Regions from separate parts of the Bacillus nitroreducens genome, predicted to be linked through region 2. Evidence: riboswitches for the same ligand, from Rfam matches in the RefSeq annotation. Region 2 holds a riboswitch; each other region holds the start of a gene.
The links. Region 2 has a riboswitch for cyclic di-GMP ahead of ACWPVE_RS16090 (anti-repressor SinI family protein). Riboswitches for the same ligand answer to the same signal wherever they lie in the genome.
Positions count from the first base shown of each region.

Region 1: another riboswitch for cyclic di-GMP. It lies ahead of ACWPVE_RS12585 (ISL3 family transposase); the one in region 2 lies ahead of ACWPVE_RS16090 (anti-repressor SinI family protein).
Region 3: another riboswitch for cyclic di-GMP. It lies ahead of ACWPVE_RS11175 (EAL domain-containing protein); the one in region 2 lies ahead of ACWPVE_RS16090 (anti-repressor SinI family protein).
Region 4: another riboswitch for cyclic di-GMP. It lies ahead of ACWPVE_RS10860 (EAL domain-containing protein); the one in region 2 lies ahead of ACWPVE_RS16090 (anti-repressor SinI family protein).

Region 1 covers NZ_CAXHYI020000003.1:1,817,268-1,821,484, forward strand. The annotation lists gene ACWPVE_RS12575 (S1C family serine protease) at 1-1,283, shown strand, start outside; gene ACWPVE_RS12580 (DNA-binding protein) at 1,586-2,155, shown strand; cyclic di-GMP riboswitch class I at 2,182-2,267, shown strand; gene ACWPVE_RS12585 (ISL3 family transposase) at 2,479-3,699, shown strand.
Region 2 covers NZ_CAXHYI020000003.1:2,515,058-2,519,274, forward strand. The annotation lists gene ACWPVE_RS16070 (LPXTG cell wall anchor domain-containing protein) at 1-329, shown strand, start outside; gene ACWPVE_RS16075 (DUF5658 family protein) at 430-723, shown strand; gene ACWPVE_RS16080 (TVP38/TMEM64 family protein) at 969-1,613, shown strand; gene ACWPVE_RS16085 (helix-turn-helix domain-containing protein) at 1,648-1,974, opposite strand; gene ACWPVE_RS16090 (anti-repressor SinI family protein) at 2,139-2,267, opposite strand; cyclic di-GMP riboswitch class I at 2,298-2,387, opposite strand; gene ACWPVE_RS16095 (YqhG family protein) at 2,764-3,558, opposite strand; gene ACWPVE_RS16100 (DEAD/DEAH box helicase) at 3,536-4,217, opposite strand, start outside.
Region 3 covers NZ_CAXHYI020000003.1:1,526,379-1,530,595, reverse strand. The annotation lists partial or broken gene ACWPVE_RS11190 (IS1182 family transposase) at 1-68, opposite strand, end outside; gene ACWPVE_RS11185 (REP-associated tyrosine transposase) at 229-1,005, opposite strand; gene ACWPVE_RS11180 (PilZ domain-containing protein) at 1,540-2,085, opposite strand; partial or broken gene ACWPVE_RS11175 (EAL domain-containing protein) at 2,100-2,808, opposite strand; cyclic di-GMP riboswitch class I at 2,890-2,974, opposite strand; gene ACWPVE_RS11170 (GNAT family N-acetyltransferase) at 3,358-3,897, shown strand.
Region 4 covers NZ_CAXHYI020000003.1:1,448,034-1,452,250, forward strand. The annotation lists gene ACWPVE_RS10850 (methyl-accepting chemotaxis protein) at 1-622, opposite strand, end outside; partial or broken gene ACWPVE_RS10855 (methyl-accepting chemotaxis protein) at 647-1,366, opposite strand; gene ACWPVE_RS10860 (EAL domain-containing protein) at 1,465-2,172, opposite strand; cyclic di-GMP riboswitch class I at 2,440-2,523, opposite strand; gene ACWPVE_RS10865 (M20 family metallo-hydrolase) at 2,954-4,217, opposite strand, start outside.

The DNA of each region.
Region 1 (4,217 bases), 700 kb from region 2:
AAGAATTACCTATTTCTTCACAGCAAGAATATAGGGAGACTTATCAGCAATCAGTGGTTTCAGAAGAAACAAAGCATCGAGCATCAAAGCCGAATAAGGAAAAAACAAACTCGAAATGGAAAAGCTTTTTAGGTATGCTTACTGCAGGCGTTCTTGGTTCGGCGTTAACACTTGGGGTTGCCCCACAAATTGATGGTCTCCAAGGGTATTTTAATTCCGAATCCACAACCTCAGAGCCGAACAAAGAAGTGATTGAGACAAATGGTCCTGTACAAATCCAACCGACATCTGTACAAGACTCTGCTACTTCTATCGCAGATATGGTGGAGGAAGCATCAAAAGGAATTGTTGGAATTACCAGTTTACAAGCCCAACAGAATCCTTTTAACAGAGGAAATGCACAGAACATCCCTGGTGGAACAGGTTCGGGAGTTATCTTCCAAAAGGAAGGCGATAAAGCTTACATTGTTACGAATAACCACGTCATTGAAAATGCTAACGAAGTAGAAGTCTCTTTATATAATGGTGAGAAAACAATGGCTAAACTAATCGGAACAGATCCATTAACCGATCTAGCCGTTTTAGAAATAGATGCAAAAAACGTTGAGGCAGTTCTCCCATTTGGAGATTCAGAAGTACTCCGCCCTGGCGATCAAGTATTTGCAATTGGTAACCCACTTGGACTTGATTTATCAAGGACGGTTACATCAGGAATCGTTAGTGCAAAGGATCGTAGTATTTCCGTTGATACCTCTGCAGGTAACTGGGAATTAAATGTTATTCAAACAGACGCTGCAATTAATCCAGGTAATAGTGGAGGTGCTTTACTAAATACACAAGGACAGGTTATCGGAATTAACAGCTTAAAAATTGCAAATAGTGGTGTTGAAGGACTAGGATTTGCAATTCCAAGTAATGATGTTGTCCCGATTATTAACAGCTTAATTGAAAGTGGAAAAATTGAGCGTCCATTTATCGGGATTGGTTTAGCGGATTTGGCCGAAATCCCAAGAATGTATTATGCTGATCTACCTGAGGATATTAAAGAGGGAGTCATTGTTACAAGCGTTGCTCAAAACTCTGCAGCAGATAAAGCTGGTTTAAAAATGACCGACGTCATCGTGAAAATTAATGACACTGAGGTAAAAAGTTCAATGGACCTACGAAAATACTTATATTCACAAGTGAAAATAGGTGATGAAATAGAATTGAGCTTTTATCGTGAAGGCAAGCTTCAAACTGCAAAACTGATTTTGACAAGTAATACCTCTGGTATAGAATAATCTCATTTTGATCCAAGCAATTGCTGCTTGGATCTTTTCCTGTTGCATGATTTCCGACAAGTTATTTGAGTCCCGACATCATTTCCCAGGAAACGACGGCAGGTAAAAGGATGTGACAGCATATGATAGATGATCGAAATTCGACCAATCTCGACAAAATGTATGAAAAAAAGCACTTGACAATTGGAATGATTTTCAAATTACTAGTGTTTTTTTAGTTCAATAGTATGATATGATAATAGTATGTCATCAAAAGGCCTTTCATTCTTAGTGCTATTAAGAATGAAAAGGGGATTTTTGATTTGAAGAAAAGAACTTGGACGTACGAGGAAATAGAGTTTTTGAAGGACAATGTCGGTCGTATGAAAATCTCTACCATTGCCAACCATCTGGAGCGAACAGAAACAGCGGTTGAGATAAAGATCAAAAGATTAGGTATTTCAAATACAAAATCTTTCACCGGCCAATTGACGATGCATGAATTAGCAACTCTATTAAAAATTGATCCAAAGTCTGTGAAACTATGGATTGATAACCATGGATTAAAGTACACCAAAAAGGCAACAAGAAACACACGCAAATTTTACTTTATTAAACCTGAAGATTTTTGGGATTGGGCAAAAGACAATAAAGAACGGGTCGATTTCTCAAAAATTGAAAAAAATGCAATAGTTCCTGAGCCAAATTGGGTAGATGGGGAACGCTCAAAAGGAAAGAGGGTCAACTATAGAGCGTGGACGACCGTTGAAATTCACACTATGATTGAGCAAGTGGCGATAGGTACTCCGTTTTCAGTAATTGGTAAAAGGTTAAACCGAAGCCCCATTAGTATCCAACGTAAGTACCAACGTTTGAATAAGGCAGTTAGATAGGCATCATAGGTAAAGAAAAAACCAAACTATACAAAAGGCAAAATTGTTGAAAAACGATGACGCAAAGCCACGGGCCTAAGGAGAATTTCTCTATGGCGGCTGGGTTGCTATAGAATGGAAGGGTTCCTTTATTTGATGACGAAAAAATACGGGAGAGTCTAGTTTGAAAAGCTAGATTCTCCCGTTTTCTTTTATTCTCTAATTTTAGGCTCTATAATATTTGTTGGGGTTTAAACAAAATTTTGTGTGCATAAAAAAACACGCAAACTCCTCATTCTTTTATACTTGAATTGTCGAGAAACAAGTCTAAAGAATGGAGTTGCGTGTATATGGATTTTACCATGATTATTCCTGGATTAAAAGGGTCTATCCTAACCAATGTTGAAGAAGTGGGCGAAGTTATCCGCCTGTACGTTGAAATGGAGCGAAAAGTACATCGCTGCCCTAAATGTAACCAAAGGACGAGTAAAATTCATGACTATCGTATACAAAAAATTCAACACTTAAAGTGGTTTGAAAGAAAAACCCAAATCTTTTATAAGCGTAGACGATATGTCTGTGAATGTGGGAAACGTTTTTCAGAGAAAAATCCTTTTGTCATGCGTTATCTACGTACCTCAATAGAATGGAATCAAGCTATATCAATTAAAGCAATTAAAGGAAAAACATTTAAGGAAACAGCTGAAATCTACGGGTGTTCATCTTCAACCATTATACGTCGATTCGATCAAATTTCACGAAGTGAAATTCGTCCGGTGGAAGAATTACCTACAGTTATAGCTATTGATGAATACAAGGGTGATACCCGCGAAGGGAAATACCAGTTAATCATTGCGAATGGGATAACAAAAGAACCGATTGATATTCTACCAAATCGTTATAAACGTACGATAAAAGACTACTTAAGAAAGCACGGATCTAGAGTGCAAATAGTCATAATGGATATGAATCATTCCTTTAAAGCAGCCGTTCAAGAGGCATTGGGTAAACCTGTTATTGTAGCTGATAGATTTCATTTTTGTCGTTACATCTATTGGGGGCTTGATGGAGTAAGACGTCGAGTGCAAAACCAATTTCATGGCTACGACCGTAAAAAGTGTAAACGTATGAAACATGTCTTTCATAAAGACTGCCAACGCTTAACTAAGGATGAGAAATGGCATTTAAATCGTTACTTGGAGATGTCGAATGAACTCAAACAAGCATATGAAATTAAAGAGGCATATCGTTCTTGGTTTTTACGTGCCAAAGAAAACGGAAAAAACAGTATCAGTTTGGTTAAAAAGGAATTGGAAGAACTATATAAGTTAATTGAGGATTCAAAGATACCTGAAATGATTAAAGCAATAAAGACCATACAAAATTGGCAAGTTGAAGTATTAAATAGCTTTGCCTATGAATATTCAAATGGGTTTTTAGAGGGAATTAATAATTCAACCAAAGTTCTAAAGAGAAATGCTTATGGATTTAGAGTTTTTGAACGCTTTAGGGCGAAGATTTTATTAACACACAAGTATAAAAGAATTGGGGTACATATTAGTTAACCGAGTTGGTGTGATTCTCCTCTATAAAAAATGATGAATGGTACCATCCATCATTTTTTATAGAGGCCACCAAGCGTAGCGCGGTAGCCTAAAACCCCAACATTTGATTTAGAACCTAATTTTAGGCACTATCGACTCACTAACTAACTCGACTATGTTGGAAGGGAAAGGCACCTATTATTTATGATTTGTTTTAATAGGCTGTACGCAATATGCTTCTCTTAGAATTACTGATCTAACGAATCTCGATCCATAGATTGAACACCTTTCATAATTTGGAACGCAAAACCGACACATACTAGAATAATACTTACAGTCAGAAAATAGGCTAAAAACATGTAAGCTCACCTCAATGTATTATTGTTTATTCTATTTATACTTTTAGTATAGGGGGAACCTTCATGTTTGACTGTGATTTACATCACACAAGTGCATATTTTTCAGATTTTTCCTCAATTAAAATGGAATCAATTCACGTTGTAGTTCTTATTTAATTATGATATATTTTTTTAGATACA
Region 2 (4,217 bases):
AGGTTTCTGAAAAGAATATAGATATCTATGAGGGTAGATTAAAAAATCTAGGTAAACTTGATTTAGGTGAGCTCTTAAGTCATAGGAAGGATGAACTGCTATTTACTGTTGAGATACCTAGTGAGGTAAGTAATGAGGTAAAAAGAAAATCTACTTCTGTTGCTTTTATTTTTGTTGCAAATGGATTAAGTGAATCAAAAGAAAGTACTAGCAACGAACTTCCTAAAACTGCAACTAGTTACTTTAACTATTTCCTTACTGGATTGAGTATCATTACTTTAGGTATTATATTCATTCTCTTCAAAAGAAGAATGAACAAGAAATATTAAATTCAAACCTTGGTTCAAAAAATCAAGGTTTTTCTTAGATATAAACCTTCTATATATGAAAAGCATTGAGCTTTATTTTTTATTTGGAGTGGAATCAACTATGAAACAGCTTTTCATATCACTTGCAATCTTAAATATATTGGACGCCATTGCCACTCATTTTGGTATTCTTGGCGGCCATATATCGGAAGCTAACCCGTTGATGCATAACATTTATGAAATACACCCATTTTTATTTTTATCAATTAAACTGATACTCTCATTATTATTAATTGCACTCATAATTATTCGATTTCCAGTAAACAAACTAATACGCTCAATATCCTATAGAGCCACTGCGTTATATACATATGTCTTTTTCCTCCATGGCTATTGGATTTCCCAAATTATCTAATATTGGAGGAATTCCAATGTAAAAAAAAACTGTCCAAAATGCTTTCAGCCATCTATTAGTAGCAGCAAGTTAGGTGTTTGGCTTTGCCCTATATGCAATAAGGATATCACTAGTATTAGAACAACCGAAGCGGAAAAACTCCAACCCATTTGTAACTATACAAATATAGCAAAATATAATAATGTTAAAGAAAATTCTTCGTTTTCAAAATATGTATAAATAGAGTCCTATTAGGAAGGAAAAATATGGTAATAAAGATAGTTGCAATTGTTGTGGCATGTTTGATTATACTTGTTGGTATAACACAGAAGGATATATTGCTACCATTTGTTGAAAAGAGTGGAATTACTTCAATAGTAGTAAGTATTCTATTAGTTTTTATTTGTGTATTCTTTCCGGTTATTCCATTTCCAGTATTAGCAAGCCTAGTTGCTGCTGCATTTGGGGTTTTATATGGAATATTAATATCTATAATAGGCGCTATGTTGGGGACAATAATTATGTTTTTATTGATTAGATATGGATTTAGGGAATCTGCTCAAAATAAACTTAAAAAATATCCTAAAGTAAAAGAGTATGAGGTTTTTTTTGAAAAAAACTCCTTTATTGCAATTTTACTTTCGAGGCTGATTCCGATTATCCCGTCTCCAGTGGTTAATATTGTTTGTGGACTAAGTATGGTTAACATTTTGATCTTTGTAACAGCCTCCACTTTAGGGGAATTACCAAATATTATTATTCTCTCAATTGCTGGCGCGAATCTAAGTAATAATAAATGGATGTCCGTTGCAATCTATGGTACATATTTTTTAGTAATTTTAATGATTAATACAATAATTGTATACAAAAGAATGTCTAAATCTGAAATAGAACCCAAAATTGAAATATAAAAAATGCTTCAGGCGCCATTGGCCGAAGCATTTTTTATTTATTATTCATTTTCCATTTATTAAATTCCAAGAATGATCGAAATTCTTCTTTGGAAACTCCTGATTTCATGGCCTCGCGCACGAGTTTGGTCCATTCAGAATCTAGTTCTACATTGTCAGGTTCTGATTGTTCGTGGAGTAATTCGTTAACAGTTACGCCTAGTACGGCAGATATTTTTTCAAGAAACTGGATAGAAGGGTTTGATTGGAGATTCCGTTCGATTGAGCTTAAGTATGATTTGGCAACTCCAGCACGATCTGCAAGTTCAGATAGTGAAAGTTGTTTTTGTAAGCGATATGTTTTTATACGTTGACCAATCATTGTTTCTCACCTTCCTTCTCTTACCATTATAACATATAATGAAGAAATGGTTTATAATAAGAACAAAAAATAAAAAGAACTCGGTGTCATCCGAGTTCACTGTCCTCCCCATGGTTTCAACCCACAGTATCTAAAGGATGTTTGATTTGTTTCGATTAAGTCTGTTATGCTGTTTTCGTTTGGAGGAAATTTTGAATATCTTGGACGCTTATTCCTAACTCCACTGCTTCTAAAATAAGGTCGATCCATTCTTGATCTAATTGCTCATTCCTGTTTTGTACATCATTTACCATTTCATTTCCTCCCAAAATACAATTAGTATTCCAGGCAACCCAGCCGTCATAGTTCAAATAACCAACCTTAGACCTGTGACTTTGCGTCCCTACTTTTCAGTAGGTTTGCCTTTGACTGTTCATACAGTGCTGAATATCCTAGTATGTAATCCATCTATGTATAGAACCTTAGTAGTACATTTAGAAGTATAAAGCATAAAATATCTGTTATTTGTAAAAAACTGTCGACGTCAAAATATTTAAAAAAGATACAAAATAACCAGTTCGATTTGGTGATTAATGACCGTTTTACAATGTTTATGTAGAATAAACTCGGATAACAGGAAAAAAGACCTATTATTTGTTAATTGAAAAATAAATACAGTTAACTTATATGATAATTGGTTGTTCCATTTTGTAAAATTACCATAAAAATGTAAGGGAATTGTCGAACGATTTCTTATAAAACACCCTCAAAAAAATGCAACCTACCCCCAAATATGAGGATAGGTCTAAATTACATCGTATTTTGACAAAGATAAAACAATCCACCATTGATAATCTCGACAATTACTTTCGGTTCGTATTGCTCTTTTAACGCTTCTTTTTCAATTTCATAACTCTCGGGTTTTTCATCGATTCCTTCATAAAAAGAATCTAACAGGTTTAAATCTTCGTTCCAACGTTGTCTCGCTTCCTCAGCCCAGGTGTGATCTTGTGTTTCCACAAAGCCTCTTACATATTGCTGGAGGCGATTGATTCCACTTTGTGGTTTTACAAGTGGTGCAATTGTATACGTAAGATCAGGAATTTTCGGAGTGAGAGGCAACTTCTCAAGCTTTTCTTGAAAGTCCTCGACAATCATTCCATTGATGAGTTGCAAACCAAGTGACATTAACACATCTCGTTTACGGTCACATTTGTACGATATTTTTACATTTAACCCAAGCCATGGATAAAGAGGGGTGTTGCCCAGTGCACCAGTTGGTCTTTGTTGATATAACCGTATATAGCTTGCAAGTTTTTTGGTCGATTCAAAAATTTGATGCAAGCGGGGTGCCCCAAAATGAATGAAGTCACCTTTTACATTGTCAGGTGTTTCATCCCGATCCGTAATTAATGTAAGTTTCATTGGATTCGGTGTTCCACCTGTTTTTTCCACAAACGTCCAATAGAAGGGACGATTCATCAGTAGTTTATCTAAATCAACCGTTAATTGAACTGTCATGTATCCTGGTTGTCGTTCGAGAATTTCACAATGGTTAGATACAAAATATTTTTCAAGAAAATTAACGATTTCCTGTTGCTGCATGTTGTTCACCGCCGTTTCCTTCTTCAAAACTTAAAATAGAAGTTAAATTCTCCATCTTAATTTTCATTTCACCTTCGCTCCGTGAACGAAGCATAATGTCCTGGATGTGATCCTCGATATTTCCAAGGTCAAGTCTTGTTAAGATATCATCAAGTTGGCCAATGACACGTTCGAACAGGTTGATTTTTTCATATAACAATTTCAGGATATGTTCTTCCACTGTATTCTTCGTCGCAAAGTTATAAATGTGAACATCTTTTTCTTGACCAAGACGATGTATGCGCCCGATTCGTTGCTCTAGCCTCATTGGATTCCAAGGGAGGTCATAATTGATAATATGATTACAGAATTGGAGGTTAATTCCTTCGCCGCCGGCTTCAGTAGCAATAAGTACTTGGAATTTCCCTTTAAACAATTCCCTCATCCAATCCTTTTTCCCGCGTTTGAATCCACCTCTAAATGGAACAGACGAAATTCCATTTTGCTGGAGGAACCATTGTAAGTACATTTGAGTCGCTCGATATTCGGTAAAAATAATCACTTTATCATCAATTTGTTTGATGAGTTCAACGGCTTTTTCCGCTTTCGAATTTTGAGTGACTTGTTCCACCTTTTTCATCAGTTCCATTACCATATCCTCAGGTACTGCGGCACAGCCA
Region 3 (4,217 bases), 990 kb from region 2:
TGATTTTCCGGAATTTTATCGTATAATACAGAATGAAAGCTATATTGCTTTGGCACTAGTCGAAGCATATGAAAAACCCCCTATGGTTTGGTGTCTAGTCAACATCCATTATACCATTTAGGGGGTTTTTCATGTTTGGAAAACCGAATGACTTTCAACTTTTTATAAAAAGCTGATTTAACTAAAAATTTTATGACTTTTTCAGTGGTCTCGAACCGTCCCCCTGTTTCATGCCCTAAATACCAAATTCAATGAAATCCCCAAAATCCTCGCTGCTTGACGCATTGAGATTCCCCTTATTTCTTTGACCTTCTGTAGAATTAGCTTTCTTTGTTCCTTTGGTAAACTTTTAACGTGTGGAATTTCCAAGTTCCCTAGTAATTCCTTTATTTTCAGCCTAGCTTCTTCATCTGTTAATCGCACGTCAGCCTCCGTTACTCCTAAGCATTCATCATTATTAGGCGTTTCATTAAAATCTCTAAATTGCTTCTGAGCCAATTTAAGATCTGGTTCAAACATTTTTAATAGAAATTGATCATCTAGTAACCCCTTAGGATAAATGCCTTGACCATAGTACCCACCACAGCTGCTCCACTTCCATTCATCTGGTCGATTTACCATCCCCGCTTTTACAGGGTTTTGGTGAATATACCTCACCACTGTTAATAAATAGGATCGCTTTTCAACAACTTCACTTCTGAACCGATCTTGAAAGAGGTGCCCTGTTGTTCTGTATTTCCCATTGTAATAACCCGCATAGCTCACACCCATTCGTTGCATCGTGGTTGAAATACTTTCGTCCCCTTCCTTCACTAATAGGTGAACGTGATTACTCATCAAACACCACGCATAAAATCTCATATTGAGTTTGAATTTATACTTTTTTAGAATATCTAAGAATAATCGCCTATCCTCATCGTCATGAAAAATCTCTTGCCGATTTGCGCCCCTCCACATCACATGATAGACGCCAGTTTTACTTATCACCCTTGCCATACGAGGCATTTTAACACCACCACACTTTCTTGTTTTACGTCATTGGACGGTTTTCTCCAAACCAAAAAATTTCCTTATACTACTTGCTTTAATTGGGATTTATCTTGTTTGATTGAGGTTTTAAATGATGAGAAAAAAATAGCGAAGTATTATTAAAAAATTGACCAGGTATGCTATTTATATCTTTGAAGGTTAGATACATCGGGACTGATTATCAAATGAATGATATAACAAATGAATTTGGGTGTTTGATAAATGAGTGGATGAATAAAGGAGCAACAACTGTGGTTTGCAAATTGCGAGGTTACTAGTGTCAAATACTTATTCTATATATTGGTTGATATTCCTTCTATTCAAAAGAAAAAGTTTTAAACAAAATGCGATTCACAAAATAAAGATATCGATTGATGCAGAAAAAAATAAATTTCTGGTAGAAAATAGGAGAACATCAGAACCGTCCCTTTGTTTCACTTTATTTCACTTCGTTCATGATGGTTTGACCATTGGAAAAAAATAGGCGAACGGCAGAACCGTCCCCCTGTTTCAACCTATTTTTTTGCGTTGTGATACTTGGTAGTTGTGCAGTGATACGTTTAGTCGTTTGATGTCATTTACGGATAGGTCGACGAACTGAACTCCGTAAGTTACGGATTTACCTTTGATATGATCTTCTCTTCTAATTATTTTTCCTTTAAGCTCAAACTCTTCACCTTGGAAAATAAAGTGCATTTTTATAAGAATATTAGATTTAATCGGAAATTCGTAAGGTGAATGGAATTTTAGTCCACCTATACTTATATCATTAATGATTCCATTAAACGTTTTATTCTTTAGAGCACTTAATGAATGATTTCCAAAATCTACGAGGGTAAAAGTGCTCTCTATTCCAGGTAACACAATTCTAAAGGTATTTCTTTTATCTACTGGCATGAATTTTTTTATTTTCTTTAACTGACTTTTTAATGATTTATTAGTATTATGTAATGACTTTATTAGCACACTTTGTTTTACTAATCTACGTTCATTACGAATAAATAGTAATAGCAGACAAACTACTATGATAGCCTGTGACAATAATATATAGTTCAAATTTTTTCACCCCACTAAATAACAAAAAGGGACTTTGGTCTTCCCAGGACATAACCTTGTCCAAATTTAACTCCGATGGATTTTGCAATAGCTAGATCCATTTCGGTTTCAAGTCCTTCTAACACTAAATTGATATGATGCGTATTCGTGTAACTTATGATGGATTTAATTATTTTTTTTTTTAGGTTCCTTATATAAGTTATACGAAAAATATTTATCCAGCTTAATAAAATCTGGGTCTAACTCTATTATTGATTTTAGATTAGAGTTTCCCTTCCCTACATCATCAATAGCAAATTTAATACCACCCGATTTTAATTTATCAATAGTCTTGAGTAAACGAGAATAATCGGTAATTGCTTCCATTTCGCTAATTTCAAAGATGATTTCTTGACTAAAATAGTTGTTTTCGGTGATAATTTTCTTTATAAAGGGCAGAAAGTTTTTGTTTGTAAGCGTAGATGGAAATACATTTAAAAACAAATAACCGTCCTTTTTTGAAAAACCTGCTGAATGGTAGGTAAGAGCAGCTTTATGGATAGACCGCGAATCTAATTCATAGAGCTGTTTTTCTGTTTTGGCAAGATTAAACGTTTCTTCTGGATTCACATAATGCGAGGTTCTCAGGAGTCCTTCATAGCCTATCCTTGTCCATGTCTCTATATCAATAATAGGCTGGAAAAAGTGTGAGAATAATTCGTTTTGGATTAAACTTCGAATCACTTTTAGTAATCACCCCTTTCTTTTTCAAATAAAAAAGATGACTACACCGAAATAAACGGGAGTCATCTTCACTCCACTACTTTCGGCAACCCGACTGCCATAGCAATTTTGCTTTAGGCTCGTGGCTTTGCGTCCTTATCTTTCGACAAGTTTGCCATTTATCGAGATAGCTTTAATAGTTATAGTACTTTTTCCTTTTTCTAGGATAAGACAAAAGTAGTACAACTTCAACAATTTTTGACATAAAAAATTAAAACACCACAAATTGCCACCTTGAAAATGTTGAATTTTGTCGAATTATGTGCGTGGAGTTCGACACATAACAACAATAGGCCGCATTATCCATATAAAATATACTGCTAGGAGTTTGACAAAGGCTATTCACCATCATCTATTCTATTTATAAAAATAGGATTTTTTGTCTGAAACTCAATTTACTTGTGGTCCAGTTCTAGATGTGGTGTATTATTAATCATATAGAATTATAGGAAAAAATAAGGGAACGCCAGAACCGTCCTCGTGTTCCAAAGTAAGGAGGTATTGCTAATTATGCAATCAATTGAGATTCATATGTTACCTAATAACGAGAGTAAAAATATAGAAGAGATGGAGCACATTGCAAGCATCGTTAACCGTGTCTACGAAACAGCTGAGGGAGGTCTTTGGATACCTGGGGCATTCCGCACGTCAGCAACGGAAGTGGCAGAGTTAACAAAAAGCGGTGAAATTGCCGTTGCTCAATCAATGGGGAAAATTGTCGGGTGTGTCCGTGTTCATCAAATTGACCAGGAAACAGGAGAATTTGGAATGCTAGCGGTAGATGAAAAACACCAAGGGTCTGGTATAGGAAGAGAGTTAATCCGCTTTGCTGAGCAAAAATGCAACGCAGAAAAACTCCGCAAAATGCAGCTTGAATTATTAGTACCCCAGGAAGGTTCTCATCCAGACAAAGTAAAATTGGAAAAATGGTATACTCGCATCGGCTATCAACCAATTCGCACAGAATCCATAGATACATCATTCCCAAGACTGGCGCAAATGCTCGCAATCCCCTGCAAATTTATCATCTTCCAGAAAGAATTAAAGTAGAACGAGTAGAACGAGGGGACGGTTCTCGTGTTCACCTAAATAATTCCAATAAGTCTACCAGCCTACTATTTTCCATAATATTTCCGTAAAACAGTGCTCGCTATGATCAAAATATAAATTAAGATTATAACGTTGGTGGGATGGGTAAAATTAGGGGAACAGTATAGCTGTCCCCTTGTTTCATGGGAAAATATAGGCGAACAACAGAACCGTCCCACTGTTTCATGGGAAAATATAGGCGAACGGCAGAACCGTCCACTGTTTCATGGAAAAACCTAAGCGAACAACAGAACCGTCCCTCTGTCTCATGGAAAAAACTA
Region 4 (4,217 bases), 1.1 Mb from region 2:
AACCTAATTGAAGAGACTGAACAACATTCGTTGATTCTCGTTGAATACTCGCGACAATTTCTGTAATGTCTGACACAGAAACAGATACTTGTTCAGCCAGTTTTCTTACTTCATCCGCCACTACTGCAAAACCACGGCCGTGTTCACCTGCTCTAGCTGCTTCAATTGCTGCATTTAAGGCAAGTAAGTTGGTCTGGTCTGCAATATCATTTATCACAGATACTAGCTTGGATATGTCTTGTGATTGACTATCTAATCCTTTTACTTTTTCTACAGATTCTTGCACAATTTTGTCAATAGTTGCCATTTGTTGAACAGATAACTCCATTAATTGGCTGCCCTCTTCAGACATTTTTTGTACATTATTCGAAGTATCATAGATTTGCTCACCTTTTGAGTTTGCTTCTTGCATCTTCGAAGTAAAGTTTTCCATGGTAGATGCGAGGGTAGAAGAGCTATCGGCAAGAGTTTCTGCACCCCTAGCCATTTCTTGCATCGTAACTGCAATCTGTTCTGAGCCTGCTTTTACTTCACTAGCGGATTGTGCTAATTCTTCACTTTGGCTTGTGACGGTTTCTGACACACCATTTATTTTTCGTAATAGATTTCTAGTATTGTCCATACCCTCATTCGTAGCGTGAATCAATTGTCCCACTTCATCTTTCAGGTTCGTATGTAGGGGTTCTTGGCTTAGATCTCCCTTTGCTACTAATTTCATTTGATCCATTACTTTGATGATTGGTCTTGAAATAAGCGTAGAGGTAATCAACGCTGCGGCTATACTAACTAATACAACCAAAGCGGATACGACTGCTGCCGTGAAAAGGGTTCTTTCTCCAGTTTCTACAACCTCTTTTTCTGTCTGAATAATGGTTTCTTGACTTTTTAGCGCCAAATCTTCATATCCAGCCATAATTTCGCGAACTTCAGCATCGCTTTTTGCTAAATTTTCACGGGCCAACTCTGCATTACCACTGTCATACACATCAAATACTTCTGCTGCCACATATTGACGCCAAGCCACAGTTCTTTTAATAAGACTATCGAATTCCTCGGAAGCACCAATCTCCCTTACAGTCGCTTCATGTCGTTTTCCTTCTTCTGTATAGGCATTAAAACGGTCTTTATAATCTCCACCATATAAGACATAACCACGTGCTGTTGAAATTCGGTTCGCCATCGTACGAGCCATTTGTTCATTCGCAATCAGAATAGGAAGCTCTTCCTGTGCAATTATTCTCGCCTGCTCATTACTTTTAGAGATACTTATGTAAATATAAGCTGTAAATAGAACCATAAGTAAAATAACTAAGGAAAAACCAAATAATATTTTCATTTTTATACTTTTTAAATTTAATCGTTTCATTGTTACACTCCAATTTCGTAAAGTTAATATTTTATGTGCTACATTATTTTCACAAAAAAGCCTACATGCTTTTATATGTAATGCCACTTAAGTGTAGATTAAGCGAGGACTAAGGACTTTAAAGGAGACGGTTTACCTAATAAGTAACCTTGTACATAATTAATTCCAATTGTACGAACTAGTTTTAAATCCTCTTCCGTTTCTATACCTTCAATAATGACGGTGCAATTAAATGCATCGCATAATTTCTTGGCAGACCTAATTAGCTCCACTTTCTTTTGACAAACTGAAAGGTCTTTTGCAAAATAACGATCCAATTTTAAGTAATGTGGTTCTAATTCAATAAAACTTTTTATATCAGAATATCCACTACCAGCATCATCAAGTGCAATTTGGAAACCTAATTTTTTCAGGAACGTTATTCTTTTCATAAAGATAGTAAAATCTTGTATTTTTTCGGATTCTGATATCTCTAGTACAATTTCTTGCTCTCTTACATCGTGGTCTTTTACTAGATTCACAATGAGAGGTAGGAAGGATTTATTTAAGATAGTTGAAGGTAAAATATTTAAAAAAAGTTTTCCCTCTTTTGATGTGTAACCGTTGGAACAATATGTGTTAACTGCGTTTCGAATAGACAAACAGTCGAATTCATAGAGTTGTCCAGATTCTTTCGCCATTCTAAAAATAGATACAGGATTTGGCAGTACCTTTGACCGAATCAATGCCTCAAAACCGATTGGTTTAAGCTTATTTATATTTAAAATGGGCTGAAACACATGATAAAGTTCATTAGCCATTAACATTTAAAAATGACACCCCCCTATATATTTTTTCTGCGTTATGGCTGCTTTGGATGTAGATTAAGATAGGTATTTTCAAAACGGCACTAATTAGCGTTAGTTTTGTGGTTGTGAATAAAGTGCTATGTAGAAGGAAAAATGACTCATAGTATTTTTCGATAAAGCGTTAAAATATTGAGATATTTCCCTTCGAACGCGTATGCACCTCCAATTTTTGGCAATAAAAAAGAACCTGAAGAAAATTCAGATTCATCAATTTGAATACTTTCTTCTGGCAACCAGGCGACCATAGCATTTTCCCTTAGGCCCTTAGCTTTGCGTCCTTACCTTTCGATAAGTTTGCCTTTTTCAATTTAGTTACTAGTTCTAATGCACTACAGTTTTTTATATTTTAACTAAACCTCGACATTTTAACAAGTGATTCGACAAAGTTCTACAAATACCAAAATTATCCGATTATTCTTTAGATGATAAAGGTATCGTTTTAAGAATCAGGTAGGGAATAGAGGATGCCAGCAAGCACTCAAGGACAAATTGCGATTGTACAACATAAAAAGTGTCTCCGAGCGAGTATATAGCCGACAAATCAAGCATCAAATGGAAAAGAAAAGACCTGGAATCAAGTTATCACAGACAAATCGAAGTATACTCAACACCACGAAAAAAATGTCTCCGAGCCAAACGCTCGCAGACAAAATAATAGTAGAGACACATAAAAACTCAAATCTACTTCCAAATAAAAAATGGGACAGTAAATCTGCCCCATTTCAAGTAACCTTAATTCTTAGTAGTTCTCTACAAAATCTTTCAACACATGAACAGACTGCACGCAGTCGCTTAAAGATGTCCATTCGGCTGGGTTATGGCTGATTCCATCTTTGCTTTGGACGAAGATCATTGCAACGGGTAAGACATGACCGACGATCATCGAGTCGTGGCCAGCACCACTTGGTAGGTACACAGGTTCAATACCTTGAGCGACAACTGACTTTTCAATCTTTTTCTGCATGTCTTCACTGATTGGAACAGGTGCTTCACGGATTGTCTCTTCATAATGAAGTTCAATTCCGTGGGCCGCGGATACAGATTTAGCCTTCTCGATCACCATGTCAACGAGTTGATCTCTTGTTTCCTTTTTAATATCACGAATGTCAACGGAGAGCTGAACTTCGCCAGGAATGACATTCACTCCGTTTGGAAGAACTTCGATTTTTCCAACCGTTGCAACTGCTGACGAACTTACTTGTGCTGGAAGGGATGCAACCTCATGGATGAACTGTCCAGCTGCAACTAATGCATCCTGGCGGTCGTTCATTGGCGTGTTGCCCGCATGTCCCGCACGACCTGTAAACGTCAATTTCAACCAACAAGGTCCAGCGATTCCAGTCACAATTCCGACGGGGACGCCTGCTTTCTCCAATCGTTTTCCTTGTTCAATATGGATTTCCACAAATGCCTCAAGCTTTGATAAATCCCTTTTTGATGCGAAAAATTCATCGACAGAAAGCCCAATATCTTCTATCACCTTTGTGAAAGAATCACCATTGATGTCCTTTTTCGGAAGATATTCTTCCCTGGTTGCTTCACCAATCATCGATTGACTGCCACTAAAGCCACCATTAAAACGAGCTCCCTCTTCATCTGAAAAAATAACAACCTCAAATGGGCGTTCTGGCACATAGCCTGTTTGTTTCCATGCTTCAGCTACCTCAAGGGCTGCAAGTACACCGAGTGGTCCGTCAAAATGCCCGCCATTCGGAACACTATCGACATGGGAACCAGATAGAAGTGCTGGTAGATTTGGATTTTTACCTTCCTTACGACCAAATACATTTCCTGCACCGTCTTGGGTTACGGTCAGACCAGCTTCTGTCATCCACTTTTTCACCAAGTCTTTTGCAGCTTTTTCTTCTTTGGAAAACCCGATACGATGTGAGCCGTTATCAGCCGTTCGCCCAATTTCCGAAAGTGCTGCAAGACGAGAGGCGAGACGCTCACCACTGACGCCATTCTTGTCCAACGAAAGATCATAATCCGAAATCAACTTT